One region of the Nocardioides secundeburneus genome, then DNA from elsewhere that is predicted to be linked to it. Evidence: predicted binding sites of a transcription regulator. Region 1 holds the regulator's gene; the other holds the start of a gene.
The links. Region 1 encodes HrcA, which represses chaperone genes, less so after heat shock. Its sites were predicted from a motif close to TTGGCACTCGNNNNNNNCGAGTGCCAA; they were not measured.
Positions count from the first base shown of each region.

Region 2: a site for HrcA is predicted at 4,260-4,286, ahead of groES (co-chaperone GroES). Genes of this name have one in related genera too.

Region 1 is NZ_JBDUUE010000003.1:177,228-184,603, reverse strand. Features, by position in the region: gene ABFT23_RS08970 (MmyB family transcriptional regulator) at 1-431, opposite strand, end outside; gene ABFT23_RS08965 (SDR family oxidoreductase) at 532-1,269, shown strand; gene ABFT23_RS08960 (16S rRNA (uracil(1498)-N(3))-methyltransferase) at 1,300-2,040, opposite strand; gene dnaJ (molecular chaperone DnaJ) at 2,040-3,191, opposite strand; gene hrcA (heat-inducible transcriptional repressor HrcA) at 3,237-4,256, opposite strand; gene ABFT23_RS08945 (hypothetical protein) at 4,441-5,190, shown strand; gene ABFT23_RS08940 (MBL fold metallo-hydrolase) at 5,215-6,087, shown strand; gene ABFT23_RS08935 (hypothetical protein) at 6,128-6,328, shown strand; gene ABFT23_RS08930 (DUF3097 domain-containing protein) at 6,365-7,198, shown strand; gene hemW (radical SAM family heme chaperone HemW) at 7,209-7,376, opposite strand, start outside.
Region 2 is NZ_JBDUUE010000007.1:240,451-247,826, reverse strand. Features, by position in the region: gene ABFT23_RS19880 (GNAT family N-acetyltransferase) at 1-616, opposite strand, end outside; gene ABFT23_RS19875 (hypothetical protein) at 698-1,261, opposite strand; gene ABFT23_RS19870 (hypothetical protein) at 1,265-1,810, opposite strand; gene groL (chaperonin GroEL) at 2,111-3,733, opposite strand; gene groES (co-chaperone GroES) at 3,842-4,135, opposite strand; gene ABFT23_RS19855 (class I SAM-dependent methyltransferase) at 4,311-5,486, shown strand; gene ABFT23_RS19850 (cobalamin B12-binding domain-containing protein) at 5,453-6,499, opposite strand; gene ABFT23_RS19845 (MMPL family transporter) at 6,626-7,376, shown strand, end outside.

The sequences.
Region 1 (7,376 bases):
GTGTGCACCGAGGCGTCGCCGAGCAGCGCGATGGCCAGGTCGTTCTGCAGCAGCACGGCGTGGAGGTCGGTGATGACCTGGGCCGGGGTGCCGTCGAGCCGCTGCAGCAGGTCGGCCAGGCTCGGGTGCACGTGGGACGACGTCCCGCCGGCCGGCACGGGCCGGCCGGCCAGCTGGTACAGGTGATCGCGCTCGTCGCGGGTCAGGCGCAGCGCCCGGGCGAGCGCGGCGAGCATCTGCTCCGACGGCTGCGAGCCGGCACCCCGCTCGAGCTCGATGTAGTACTCCACCGAGGCCCCGGCCAGCACCGCGACCTCGTCGCGCCGCAGCCCCGGCACCCGGCGGCGCGGGCCGACCGGCAGCCCGACGTCGCTCGGGCGGATGCGGTCGCGCCGCGAGCGCAGGAAGCGGCCGAGCTCGGGGAGGTCCACCCGGCCAGTGTGCCGCGACCGGCGGCCCCGAGGGAGGGGACGTCGTCCCCTGGGTGAGCGCCGTCTGTTCCGTGCGGTGGCGGGGCGGCACGGTGGAGCCATGACCGAGAACACCCGTACTGCCATCGTCACCGGCGGCTCTCGCGGCATCGGCCGCGCGGTCGCCACCCGCCTCGCCGCCGATGGGCTGGCCGTCGTCGTCGGCTACGCCGGCAACCGGGCCGACGCCGAGTCGGCCGTCACCGAGATCGAGGCCGCCGGCGGCACCGCGACCGCCGTGCAGGCCGACGTGGCCGACGAGCACGCGGTGGCGGCGCTCTTCGACGCCGCCGACGCCCTCGGCGGCGGCGTCGACGTCGTCGTCCACGCCGCCGGCCGCATGGTGCTGAGCCCGATCGCCGACCTCGACCTCGACGACCTCGACGCGCTGCACCGCACCAACATCCGCGGCACGTTCGTCGTCGCCCGGCAGGCCGCACGCCGACTGCGCGACGACGGCTCCGTCGTGACCTTCTCGACCAGCGTCGTCGCCACCCAGTTCCCGACCTACGGCGCCTACGCGGCGAGCAAGGGCGCGACCGAGGCGATCACGCTCATCCTGGCCCGCGAGCTGCGCGGGCGCCGGATCACCGTCAACTGCGTGGCGCCCGGGCCGACCGCGACCGAGATGTTCCTCGACGGCAAGTCCGACGAGCTCGTGGCGGACCTGGCACAGCAGAACCCGCTCGAGCGGCTCGGGACGCCGTCCGACATCGCCGAGGTGGCCGCCTTCCTCGCCTCGCCCGCCGGGCACTGGGTCAACGGCCAGGTGCTGCGCGCCAACGGCGGCATGGCCTGAGCGTGAGCGAGCCGGGTCGGTCGGCGGTCGTCAGCCCCAGCGCGGCGTCCGGCTGAGCAGGGCGGCCACGGCGGCCACGCCCGCGGTGGAGGTGCGCAGCACCTCGGCGCCCAGCAGGACCGCGTGCGCCCCGGCGTCGGTGAACGCCACGACCTCGTCGTCGGTGAGCCCGCCCTCGGGGCCGACGACCACCACCACCCGCCCGGTGGCCGGCACGGCGAGCGCGGACAGCGGTGCGTCGGTGGCCTCGTGCAGCACGACGGCGAGGTCGGCGCCCGCGACGAGGTCGACGACCTCGGCCGTGGTGGCCATCGGGACGACGCTCGGGTGCCACGTGCGGCGGGCCTGCTTGGCGGCCTCGCGGGCGGTGGCCCGCCACCGGGACAGGGACTTCTCGGCCCGCTCGCCCTTCCAGACCGCGACCGAGCGCGAGGCGGCCCACGGCACGACCGTCGCGACCCCGATCTCGGTGAGCACCTCGACCGCGAGCTCGCCGCGATCGCCCTTCGGCAGGGCCTGCACGACGACGACGTCGGGCTCGGGGCGGGGGTGGTGCGACACCTCGGCGGCGGTCACCTCCAGTCGTCGCTTGCCGACGCCGGCGACCTCACCGACCACCGACGTGCCGGCGCCGTCGGTGAGCACGAGCCGCTCGCCGACGCGCATGCGCCGCACCGCGACGGCGTGGTGCGCCTCGTCGCCGTCGACGACGACCCTCGCTCCCGGAGCGACGCCGTCGAGCGACGGCACGAGGTGGACCGGGAGCGACATCAGTGGCCGAACAGGCGCCCGAAGACCGACTTCTGCTGCGCCTTGACCTGGCCGGTGGGCCGCTCCTCGTCGCGCAGGCGGGCCAGCTCGCGCAGCAGCTCCTCCTGGCGCGCGTCGAGGCGGCCGGGCGTCTCGACGATCGTGGTGACGACGAGGTCGCCGCGACCACCGCGCAGCCCGGGGACACCCCGGCCGCGCAGCACCGTCTCGGCCCCGGACTGGGTGCCGGCGGGGACCTCGAGCTCGAAGCTGGTCTCGACGCCCGAGCCGGCGCCGTCCTCGACGTCGGCCTCGAGGGTGGGCAGCGTGAGCGTGGTGCCGAGCGCGGCCGCGGTCATGGGCAGCGTGACGGTGCAGTGCAGGTCGTTGCCGTGCCGGGTGAAGGTCTCGTGGGGCGCGACGTGGATCTCGACGTAGAGGTCGCCGGCCGGGCCGCCGCCGGGGCCGACCTCGCCCTCCTCGGCGAGCTGCACGCGGGTGCCGGTGTCGACGCCGGCCGGGATCTTGATGGTCAGCGTGCGGCGCGAGCGCACCCGGCCGTCGCCGGAGCACTCGCGGCACGGGTCGGGGATGATCGTGCCGAAGCCGCGGCACGCGGCGCACGGGCGCAGCGTGCGCACCTCGCCGAGGAACGAGCGCTGCACGTGGGCCACCTCGCCCTGCCCGCGACAGGTCTCGCACGGCACCGGGTGGCTGCCCGGCGCGGCGCCGTCGCCGTGGCAGGTGGTGCACACGACGGCCGTGTCGACCTTGAGCTCCTGCGAGACGCCGAACGCCGCCTCGGCGAGCTCGATCTCGACCCGGATGAGCGCGTCCTGGCCGCGACGCACCCGCGAGCGGGGTCCACGTCCGGCCCCCGGGCCACCCTGGCCGCCGAAGAAGGCGTCCATGATGTCGGTGAACGAGAAGCCGGCGCCCTGACCGCCGGCGAAGCCCCCGAACGCGTCGCCTCCGCGGTCGAAGGCGGCGCGCTTCTGCGGGTCGGAGAGCACCTCGTAGGCGGCCGTGACCTCCTTGAAGCGGTCCTGCGTCGCGGGGTCGGGGTTGACGTCGGGGTGCAGCTGGCGGGCGAGCTTGCGGTAGGCCTTCTTGATCGTGTCGGCGTCGGCGTCGCGGGCGACGCCCAGCAGCTCGTAGGGGTCCTGAGGCACGGGTTTCCTTCGGGTGGTTCGCGGTGTGGTGCGGGGCGGGTCCGGTCAGGACTCGTCGAGGATGCGGGAGACGTAGCGGGAGACGGCGCGCACGGCGGCCATGGTGCCGGGGTAGTCCATGCGGGTGGGCCCGACGATGCCGAGCGTGGCCAGGGCGTCGTCGTGGGGCCCGTAGCCGGTGGTGACGACGCTGGTGGAGGCGAACTCCTCGATGGGGCCCTCGGCGCCGATGCGCACGGTGACGGTGCCCGAGGCCGAGGCCTCGCCGAGCAGCTGGAGCAGCACGACGTGCTCCTCGAGCGCCTCGAGCAGCGGGCGGACGGCGGAGTCGAAGCTGTCGCCGTAGCGGGCCAGGTTGGCCGCTCCGCCGACCGCGACCCGCTCGTCGGAGCGGTGGTCGCTCATGGCGTCGACGAGCACCTGGACGACGGCCGCGGTGGCGGCGTCGTGCGGCTCGTCGGCGGCCGCGAGGTCGCCGAGCGCGGTGACGGCCGCGCCGATGACCTCGCCGGTGACGCTGAGGTTGAGCCGGCTGCGCAGGCGGGCGAGGTCGTCGTCGGGCAGGTCGGCGTCGAGGTCGACGACGCGCTGCTCGACGCGGCCGGTGCTGAGGATGAGGATGACCAGCAGCCGGTCGGGGGCGAGCGCGACGACCTCGACGTGGCGCACGGTCGAGCGGCTGAGCACGGGGTACTGCACGACCGCGACCTGGCGGGTGAGCTGCGAGAGCAGGCGGACGCTGCGGCTGACGACGTCGTCGAGGTCGACCGCGCCGTCGAGGAAGCTCGCGATGGCCCGCTTCTCGGCCACGCTCAACGGCTTGACCGCACCGAGCCGGTCGACGAAGAGGCGGTAGCCCTTGTCGGTGGGCACGCGGCCGGCGCTGGTGTGCGGCTGGGTGAGGTAGCCCTCCTCCTCGAGGGCCGCCATGTCGTTGCGCACGGTGGCCGGCGAGACGTTGAGCCCGTGGCGCTCGACGAGGGCCTTGGAGCCGACCGGCTCCTCGGTGGCGACGTAGTCCTGCACGATCGCCCGCAGGACCGCGAGGCGGCGCTCCTCCTGCACGGTGACCTCCCGGGCTCGACGACGGACGACCTGACGCACGACGCCTGGCACTCCGAGACGTCGAGTGCCAAGCCTACCGTCCTGCGGAACCCGGGTGGACGTCGTCCGTCGCCAAGGTTAGGCTTGCCTTACGTTGCGCACCGCGACCTACCTCGCGCGACGTCCCGCCGCCGGAGGAGACCGCATGACCAGCCTCGACCACCACACCTCGACCGGTGACCCCGCGCTGCTCGCGGCGGCCGCCCGGGCCGTGCTCGCGTGCCCGGCCGCCGTCAACCTCGTGGTCGACGGCGTCGACGACGTGCTCGGCGACCTCGGCGACCCCACCGAGGGTGGCCGCGGCGAGCTCGGCATGCAGGACATCGCCGGCGTGCCGACGTTCTCCAGCCCCGCCGGCACCCGCCTCGTCGAGGCCGCGGCCCGCGGACGCCGCGCGCTGCTGACCCTCGAGAGCGGCCTCGGCCCGGCCGCCTCCGCCGACCGCGACGCCGTGCTCACCCTCGGGGGCCGGCTCGAGCGCCGCGGGCAGGAGGCCTGCGAGTGCTGCACCGAGGTGCGCGAGACCGTCGTGCTCGTCGTCGACGTCGTCGTGCTCAGCCGCCCGCAGCGCGGCGGCGACCAGGTGCGGGTCCCGGTCGCGGCCTTCCGCTCCCCCGCCCACGTGCTCAACCGCGGCTACCTGCAGCGCTCGGCCGAGCACGCCAACCTGTGCCACCAGGACGAGCTGCGCCGCGCCGTCTCGACCACCACCGGCACCCGCCTGGCCGAGGTCGTCGGTGTCTCCCTCAGCGGCCTGACCGCCACCGGCGTCGAGGTGCAGTGGGTCGACGTCACCGGCGCCCATCGCACCCGGCTGCGCTTCCCACGGGCGGCCACCAGCACCGACGACCTCGGCGACCTGCTGCGCGGCGAGCTGCACGCCGGGCTCTGCTAGAACCGCCTCTGCTAGAACGGCCGGGTGCCCTTCACCGAGATCGCCGACCGCGTCTGGGTGGCGCGCTACCCCTGGTTCGACGTCAACGTCACGGTCGTCGGTGGCGACCGCGGCCTGCTCGTCGTCGACACCCACGCCTCCGCCGAGGCGGCCCGTGAGGTCGTCGACGACGTCCGCGCCCTCGGTGCCGGGGAGGTGGTCGAGGTCGTCAACACCCACGAGCACTTCGACCACACCTTCGGCAACGCCACGCTGCGCGCGGCCTACGGCGACGTCCCGATCCACGCCCACGAGAGCGCGGCCGAGTCGACGCTCGCGGCCGGACGCCGCGTCCAGGCCCTCTACGAGGCCGAGGCCGGAGAGGCCGCCGACCCGCACCGCGCCGAGGTGCTGGCCACCGAGATCGTGGTCGCCGACCACACGTTCTCCTCGGCGCGCGTGCTCGACCTCGGCGACCGCTACGTCGAGCTCGTCCACCCCGGGCGCGGCCACACCGCCGGCGACGCCGTCGTCCGGGTGCCCGACGCCGACGTCGTGCTCGCCGGCGACCTGATCGAGGAGTCCGCCGACCGCGACGCGACCCCCGGCTTCGGCGCCGAGTGCTGGCCGCTCGAGTGGCCGCTCACCCTCGACGTCGTGCTCGGCCTCTGCACCCGGTCGACCGTCGTCGTGCCCGGGCACGGCACCGTCGTCGACCGCGAGTTCGTCGAGCAGCAGCGCAACGACATCGGCATCGTCGCCGAGACGATCCGCGACCTCGCCGGCCGGGGCGTGCGGGTCGACGAGGCGCTGGGCGCGGCCGAGCAGTGGCCGTTCCCGGCCCGCTACCTCGCCGACGCCGTCGTCCGCGGCTACGAGCACCTGCCCCGGTCGCAGAAGCGACTTCCCCTGCTCTGAGGTGAGGCGACGGCGCCCGGGCGCGGCCTACGGTCGCGAGATGAGCGAGACCGACCCGGCGCCCGAGGCGATCGACGACGACCAGCTGCCCGACGACGTGCGCCCGGGCGAGGACAACCCGCTCGCCGACGGCCTCGGCGACAACGAGACGGTCGGCGACCTGCTCACCGACGGCAAGCGGCCCGAGCAGTCCGACGACCGGTCGACCGGGTCACAGGACGGTGACGACGGCGCGTCCTGACGCCCGCGCCCCGGTCCGCGCCCTAGCGTCGGCGAGGTGGATCGATACGGCACCGACGTCCTGAGCGGCGACTGGCGCGTCCCGAAGCGCGGCCGCGCCACCGAGGCGACCGCCGACCTCGGCGTCGTCGTCGAGGAGGTGATGACCGACTTCGTGGGCGAGGTCGTCGCCGTCGACCGCGACCTCGACACCCTCACGCTCGAGGACCGTCGCGGCAAGCGGCGCACCTTCCCCCTCGGCCCCGGCTTCCTGCTCGAGGGCAAGCCGGTCGTGCTGGTCGCGCCGATCCGTCAGGTCGCCCCGGCCAAGCCGACGCGCACGGCGTCCGGCTCGGTGGCGGTGCACGACACCAAGGCACGCGTGGCGCGAGCCAGCCGGATCTTCGTCGAGGGCCGCCACGACGCCGAGCTCGTCGAGAAGGTGTGGGGCGACGACCTGCGCATCGAGGGCGTCGTCGTCGAGCTGCTCGACGGCGTCGACCACCTCGAGTCGGTGCTCGCCGAGTTCGGCCCCGGCCCCACGCGCAAGGTGGGCGTGCTCGTCGACCACCTCGTGCCCGGCTCGAAGGAGCAGCGCGTCGCCGCGAAGGTCGAGGGCCCGCACGTCCTGGTCGTCGGCCACCCCTTCGTCGACGTGTGGGCCGCGGTCAAGCCCGAGCGCATCGGCCTCGAGCGCTGGCCCGACGTGCCGCGCGAGGTGGAGTGGAAGAAGGGCGTCTGCGCCGCCCTCGGGTGGCCGCACGACACCCAGGCCGACATCGCCCGCGCCTGGAAGCAGATCCTCGGCCGCGTCGACTCCTTCGCCGACTGCGACCCCGCTCTTCTCGGCCGCGTCGAGGAGCTCATCGACTTCGTGACCGCCGAGGACTGACCGCAGTCTCTCAGAGCAGGTCGCGCACGACCGCGTCGGCGAGCAGCCGGCCGCGGTCGGTGAGCACCAGCCGGTCCCGCTCGACGCTCGCCAGACCGTCGGCGACGACCTGCGGCACGGCGGCCCGTCCGGCGTCGTCGAGCACACCGAGGGGCAGCCCGTCGCGCAGCCGGACCTC
Region 2 (7,376 bases), on a different contig from region 1:
GCTCGCCGGTCGGCGTCACCCGGGCGAAGCCGATCGCGACGCCGTCGGCCAGCGTCGTGACGCGGCCGCCGTCGACGACGTAGGCCGGGTCGACACCCCGCCCCATGGCCGCGGCACCGCGCGGCACCGACGCCCGGCGCTCGCGGTCGAGCACGTCGCCGACGAGGGCGGCCACCGCGGCGCCCCGGGCGCGCTCGACCGCGGTGAAGGGCGAGACCCGGCGCACCTGCACCTGGACGTCGTCGACCTGCAGCTCCATCACGTCCTCGGGCGCGTCACCGGGCCGCACGTCGGCGTCGAAGAGCCGGGCCACGACGTGCGGGAACGACGCCGGGTCGGCCAGGACGGCGCGCGCCGCCTCGACGTAGCGCGTCGGCTGGTCGAGCCGGGCCTCCTCGGTGCACGGCAGCACGAGGACGTCGGTGGCGGCGGCGCGGTGCAGGAGGTCGACGACGTCGTCGGGGCCCCAGCCCTCGGGCGTGCGCACGTCGAGCTCGTCGGTGACCTGCTCGTCGTCCGGGAAGACCTGCAGGGCCAGGATGTTGACGCCGGCCTTGCCGCACTCGTGCGCGAGCACGGCCAGCGTGCCGGGACGATCCGGCAGCGTCGCACGCACTCGCCACACCATGCCTCAGCGTGACGGGGCCGGGTTGCGCGACGACGTCACCGGCGTTTCGTCGCCGCTACGACGGGGCCGTCACAGGGGCCGGAGGTCGTCGACGAGCCACTCGCCGTCGACCAGCACGAGCTCGACGTAGGCCCGGTTGCGGCCGAGCACCTCGGGCTCGGCGTCGTCGGCCCGCCCCTTGGCCTCGAGGAGGAGCTGGTCGACGTAGACCAGGCACGTGACGTGCTCGTCGTCCGGGGCGCGGACGACGCCGGCCCCGCGCACGACGGCCTCGGCCACGGCGGCCCGGCGGCGGGCGAACGGACGCACCCGCTCGTCGAAGACCCGGGTGAAGGTCCGGGCGTAGCGCCGCGTCATGCGGTCGGTCGCGGCCTCGAGCGCGACGTCGAGGTCGCGGTGGTCGTAGCGCAGCGTCAGGGGCACCGCCACGACGGCGGCCTCGAGCGCCGCGCGCCCGGGGCCTCGCAGGGCGGCCGGCTCGTAGGGCGGGTCGCCGAGCCCGCCGACCGCCGCCGGTGGGTCGCCGGCCCCGGCCGGGGTCGGGCGGGTGAGGGCGAGCCCGACGCACAGGGCCGAGCCGGCCAGCACCAGCGCGAGGAGCACCGAGACGCGTCGGTCGCCGAGCAACGCCATCGCCTAGGCCACCTCGTCGAGGGCGGCGACCAGCCAGTCGCCGTCGACCCGGTCGAGGGCGACCCGGGTGCGGTAGCGCGTCGTCCGCTCGCCGGCGCTGCTGCGGATCGTGACGTCGACGGCGACCAGGACCCGTGCTCGCGCCGGGTCGAGGTACTCGGTGGCGGTGCCGTCGTCGGGCAGCGCCGGCACCAGCTGCAGGCGATCGCGGCGCACCCGGCGCGCGACGGCCTCGGACTGGGCGTCGAAGCGCTCGACGAACCCGGCGGTGCCGAGCGCGCGCATGCGGCGCAGGTCGCGACGCACGTGCCGGTGGTCGAGGCTGAAGTAGCGCGTCGCCGCCCGACGCGCCGCCACGACGGCGCGCCCCGCGTCGTCGTCCTGCCACCCGGCGAGGCCGATGTCGGCCGGTCGTTCGGCCCCGACCTCCGCCGCCTCGCTCGTGCGGTCGTGGACGAGCACCCCGGCCGTGGCCAGGACGACGAGCAGCAGGAAGGCCAGCAGGGCGACGAGCAGTCGCGGTGGGCGCGCCTCGTCCCCGTCGTCCATGCACCCTCCCCGGCTCTCGGACCCGACCCGGCTCAGCCTGGCACGCCCCCTGCGCCCCGCGCGCCCGTATCGGCAACTCCGCACACCCGGGCACGCACGAGGGCCCGGTGCCGAAGCACCGGGCCCTCGTGACCTCGTTCAGCTCACCTCAGCCACCTGCACGGCGCGCCGCGCGGGCGCGCCGGCTCGCGGCCGGGGTCGCCCGGAGCGAGCCCTGCGAGCGCAGGGCGTGCCCCGGACGTGGGGCGGCGCGGTCGCTCCAGGCGGCGCGCCACGCGCGAGCTCCGCTCGCGCCATCAATCAGTGGCCGTGGCCGTGACCGTGGCCGCCCGCGGCGTCGTCGTCCTCGTCCTCGGGCTTGTCGACGACGAGCGTCTCGGTGGTCAGCAGCATCGCGGCGATGGAGGTCGCGTTGATGAGCGCCGAGCGGGTGACCTTGACCGGGTCGAGGACGCCCTGGGCGACGAGGTCGCCGTACTCGCCGGTGGCGGCGTTGTAGCCCTGGCCGAGGCCGAGCTCGCGCACCTTGGTGGTGACGACGTAGCCGTTCTCGCCACCGTTCTCGGCGATCCAGCGCAGCGGCTCGTCGGCGGCCTTGCGGACGACGCGGACGCCGATCGCCTCGTCGCCGGTGAGGCCGAGGTCGTCAGCAAGCACGGAGACGGCGTGGATGATCGCGGAGCCACCGCCGGGGACGATGCCCTCCTCGATCGCGGCGCGCGTGGCGGAGACGGCGTCCTCGATGCGGTGCTTCTTCTCCTTGAGCTCGACCTCGGTGGCCGCGCCGACCTTGATCACGCAGACGCCGCCGGCGAGCTTGGCGAGGCGCTCCTGGAGCTTCTCGCGGTCCCAGTCGGAGTCGGTCGACTCGATCTCGGTCTTGATCTGGCCGACCCGGGCCTCGACCTCGGCGGCGTCGCCGGCGCCGTCGACGATCGTGGTGTTGTCCTTGGTGACGACGATGCGGCGGGCGGTGCCGAGGACGTCGAGGCCGACCTGGTCGAGCTTGAGCCCGACCTCAGGGGCGACGACCTGCGCGCCGGTGAGGGTCGCGATGTCCTGCATCATCGCCTTGCGGCGGTCGCCGAAGGCGGGGCTCTTGACCGCGACGGCGTTGAACGTGCCGCGGATCTTGTTCACCACCAGCGTCGAGAGCGCCTCGCCGTCGACGTCCTCGGCGAGGATGAACAGCGACTTGCCGGACTGGATGACCTTCTCGAGCAGCGGCAGGACCTCGGCGACCGAGCTGATCTTGCCCTGGTGCAGGAGGATGTAGGGGTCGTCGAGGACGGCCTCCATGCGCTCGGGGTCGCTGACGAAGTACTGGCTGATGTAGCCCTTGTCGAACTGCATGCCCTCGGTGAACTCGAGCTCGGTGCCCATGGTGTTGGACTCCTCGACCGTGATCACGCCGTCCTTGCCGACCTTGTCGAAGGCGTCGGCGAGCAGGTCGCCGATGTGGCTGTCGCGGCTCGAGATGGTGGCGACCGAGGCCATGTCGTCGCGGGTCTCGACCTCGCGGGCCGACTCGAGGAGGGCGTCGCTGACGGCCTGGGCGGCGAGGTCCATGCCGCGCTTGAGGCCCATCGGGTTGACGCCGGCCGCGACGGCGCGCAGGCCCTCGTGGACCATCGCCTGGGCGAGCACGGTGGCGGTGGTGGTGCCGTCGCCGGCGACGTCGTTGGTCTTGGTGGCCACCTCCTTGGTCAGCTGGGCGCCGAGGTTCTCGAACGGGTCGTCGAGCTCGACCTCACGGGCGACGGTGACGCCGTCGTTGGTGATGGTCGGCGCGCCCCACTTCTTGTCGAGGACGACGTAGCGGCCCTTGGGACCGAGGGTGACCTTGACGGCGTTGGCGAGGGCGTCGACGCCACGCTCGAGCGCGCGGCGGGCGTTCTCGTCGAACTCCAGGATCTTGGGCATGAGGAACTAGCTCCTAGGCAGAACGGTGGGTGGAACAGAACGGGTCGTGTGCCCGCGGCCGGTCAGGAGACCGGCCAGAGGCACACGACCCGGAGTGATCGCTGAGGATCAGGAGACGACGGCGAGGACGTCGCGGGCGGAGAGGATGAGGTACTCCTCGCCGGCGTACTTGACCTCGGTGCCGCCGTACTTGCTGTAGATGACCTTGTCGCCGACGGCGACGTCGAGCGGGACACGGTTGCCGTTGTCGTCGACGCGGCCGGGGCCGAGGGCGATGACCTCACCCTCCTGCGGCTTCTCCTTGGCGGTGTCCGGGATGACCAGGCCGGAGGCCGTGGTCTGCTCGGCCTCGAGGGCCTTGACGACGATGCGGTCCTCGAGAGGCTTGATGTTGACCGACACTTCGGATCAACCTCCACTTTCGGTGTTGTGCTCGGGCTGACAGGGGGCCTGCGGGTGTACGCCGTCGCGGGGGTCGTACGTCGCAAGCGCTGGCACCCTCGGGGCGAGAGTGCCAGCACCGAAACTAGCACTCCCCAGGTGCGAGTGCCAGGAGCACCCCTGCGAGACTCGACGGGTGGACCTCGACGCCTTCCAATGGCTGCTCACCGACGACGGCCAGCAGCTGCTGGCACGGGCCGGCGAGCTCGCGGCGGTCGAGCCCGAGCCGCTGCGCGTGCAGGCCGAGCTGCGGCGGCAGGACTCCCCCGACCGGGTCGCCGCAGCGCTCACCCAGGTCGAGCTGCGCCGGCGCGCCGAGCCGAAGCTCGGCCCGAGCGCGGCGCGGATGTACTTCACGCCCGACGGCCTCGAGCAGGCCACGCGTCTCAGCGTCGCGCGGCACCGCGCCGCGCGCCTGACGGCGTTCGAGGCCCGCACCCACGTCGACCTCGGGTGCGGCATCGGCGGCGACCTCGTCGCCGTCGCCGAGGCCGGCATCACCTGCGCCGGCGTCGACCTCGACCCCGTGCGGGTGGCGGTCGCCGAGGCCAACCTCGCCGCGCTCGGCCTGCCGGGCGCCGTCCAGGTGGCCGACGCGACGCGGGTCGACACCAGCCCGTTCGACGTCGCCTACGCCGACCCGGCGCGCCGCACCGGCGCCGGTCGCACCTTCCGCGCCGAGGACTGGACGCCGCCGTGGTCGTTCGTCGAGACGCTGCTGGCGCGCGACTCGTGCGTCAAGGTCGCCCCCGGCATCCCGCACGCGCTCGTGCCCGGCGGCGTCGAGGCCGAGTGGGTCAGCGACCGGGGCGAGGTGAAGGAGGCCGCGCTCTGGTCGGGCCGGCTCGCCACCACCGCCCGCCGCGCCACCGTGATCGGCGCGACCGGGCTCGCCACCCTCACCGACGACGACGACCCGGGGCCGGCGGCGGTCGGCGTCCGTGGCGTCGGCGCCTACCTCTACGAGCCCGACGGCGCCGTCGTCCGCGCCGGGCTGGTGACGGCGGTCGCCGCCGGCGTCGAGGGAGGGCTCGTCGACGAGCACATCGCCTACGTCACCGCCGACGCCTCGTTCCGCACGCCGTTCGCCCGCGGCTACCGGGTGCTGGAGCACCTGCCCTACCGCGAGAAGCAGCTGCGCGCGGCCCTGCGCGAACGCGGCGTCGGACGGCTCACGATCAAGAAGCGCGGCGTCGACGTCGTGCCGGAGCAGCTGCGCAAGCGCCTCGCCCTGCAGGGCGACGCCGAGGCGACCATCGTGCTCACCCGGGTGTCGGGTCAGGGCACCGCGCTGCTGGTCGAGCCCTTCTGAGACGACTCCGCCGCGGCCGGCGCCCCGGCCGCCAGGTGCAGCCGCGACAAGGGGTGCCCGCGCAGCGGGACGGCGAGCAGCGACCACACGTCGCCCACGACGGCGCGCTCGCCCCCGCGGGCCTCGACGACCTGCGTGAGCCAGTCGCGCACCTCGATCACGATCGTCTCGTCGCCGGTGACGACGGAGGCCGCGAGACAGCCGACGACGTGGTCGACGTGCCCGACCAGGTCGGGCCACCAGACAGGTTGGAGGCGACGATCGGCGTGGCCCATCCGGTCGAGCAGCCGGGCGACGACCCCCTCGACGAGCACGTGCCGCTGCTCCACGAGCCACTCGCCCTCGACGTCGCCGGGGGTGCGGTCGGGGACGGGCACCTGCTCGAGCCGGCCGGGCAGCTGCTCGAGCACGTCGATGGCCTCGGCGAGGTCGGCGGCGTAGGCCGTCGCCCCGAGGGCCGCGGCACGGGCGGGGTCTCCCCCGAACGCGCTGCCGCCGACGACGACCGGGATGCCCATCGACCGCAGCTCGGCGAAGACCCGCTTCTGCGGCGCCAGCGACGACGTCAGCGAGGCGCTGAACAGCACTGCGTGCGGGCGGGTGAGCAGCACCTCGCGCACCAGGTGGTCGGGGTCGGGGTCGCCGCCGAGGTAGCTCACCCGGAAGCCGGCCCACCCGAGTCCCTCGGCGATGACCAGGGCCGGCAGCGAGTGCCGCTCGGTCTCGACGCAGGCCACCACGACGGTCGGGCGGTCGGGGTCGGGCTCGGGCGCGAACGAGCCGAGCCAGTGCACCAGGCCCTCGTTGATGGCGGTCGCCTCGTGCTCCTGCTCCACGCTCCACAGCCCGGAGAGCCACAGCTCGCCGATGCGCGCCTGCGCCGGGACGACGAGCTCGTCGATCAGCTCGGTCGCGGTGCGCCCGGCCTCGTGCTCGGCCTTGACGATCGTCAAGGCGGCGGCCCGGTCTCGGGACTCGAGTGCGGCCCAGTAGTCGGAGCGGAGCTGGTTCATCGAGCCATTTCGTCGGCGGACGTGGAGTCGATCGTGGCCGCTCGCGAGACGGCGACCGTCCAGCCACCCAACGTCATCGAGAAGTCACTGGATATACCCGCAAGGGTGTGACTAGCGTGCTGACCCGTGTTCGCCCTCCTCGGTCGCATCGCCTCCCGCCGTCCGTGGTTCGTCGTCCTGGCCTGGATCGCCGCCGCCGTCGTGGTGGTCTCCTTCGCCCCGACCCTCGAGACCACCCAGGAGCAATCGGAGTTCCTCCCGGACCACTACGAGTCGGTCAAGGCGATCGACCTTCAGTCCGCTTCCTTCCCCGGCGCCACCACGCCGGCGGCGCTGATCGTCTTCGAGCGCACCGACGGCGGCACGCTGACCGCCGACGACCAGACGACGATCGCCGACGTCGCGAAGCGGCTCGGCCCCGAGCTCGGCGCGAAGACGTTCGTGCAGCAGGTCGTGACCACCGGTCCCGACGGCAGCCCCAACGTGTCGCAGGACGGCGTCGCCCAGATCGGCGTCGTCGGGCTCGCCGAGGGCGCCACCGGCTTCGACCCGCAGGCCTTCGACGACGCCGAGCAGCTGCGCACCGACCTCGACGACCTCCTCGCGGGCACCGACCTCACCGCGCTGACCACCGGCTCGGTGCCCCAGGGCCTCGACTCGCAGGACTCCGCCGAGACGACGCTGCTGATCGTCGGCGTCGCCACGATCGTGCTCATCGTGGGCCTGCTCGCCATCATCTTCCGCAGCGTCGTCATCTGCCTGCTGCCGGTGGCCACGGTGCTCGTCGTCTCGCCGATCGCCACCGGTCTCATCGCCTGGGCCAACGAGATCTTCGACCTCAGGGCCGACTCCTCGATCGAGACGATCATGGTCGTCG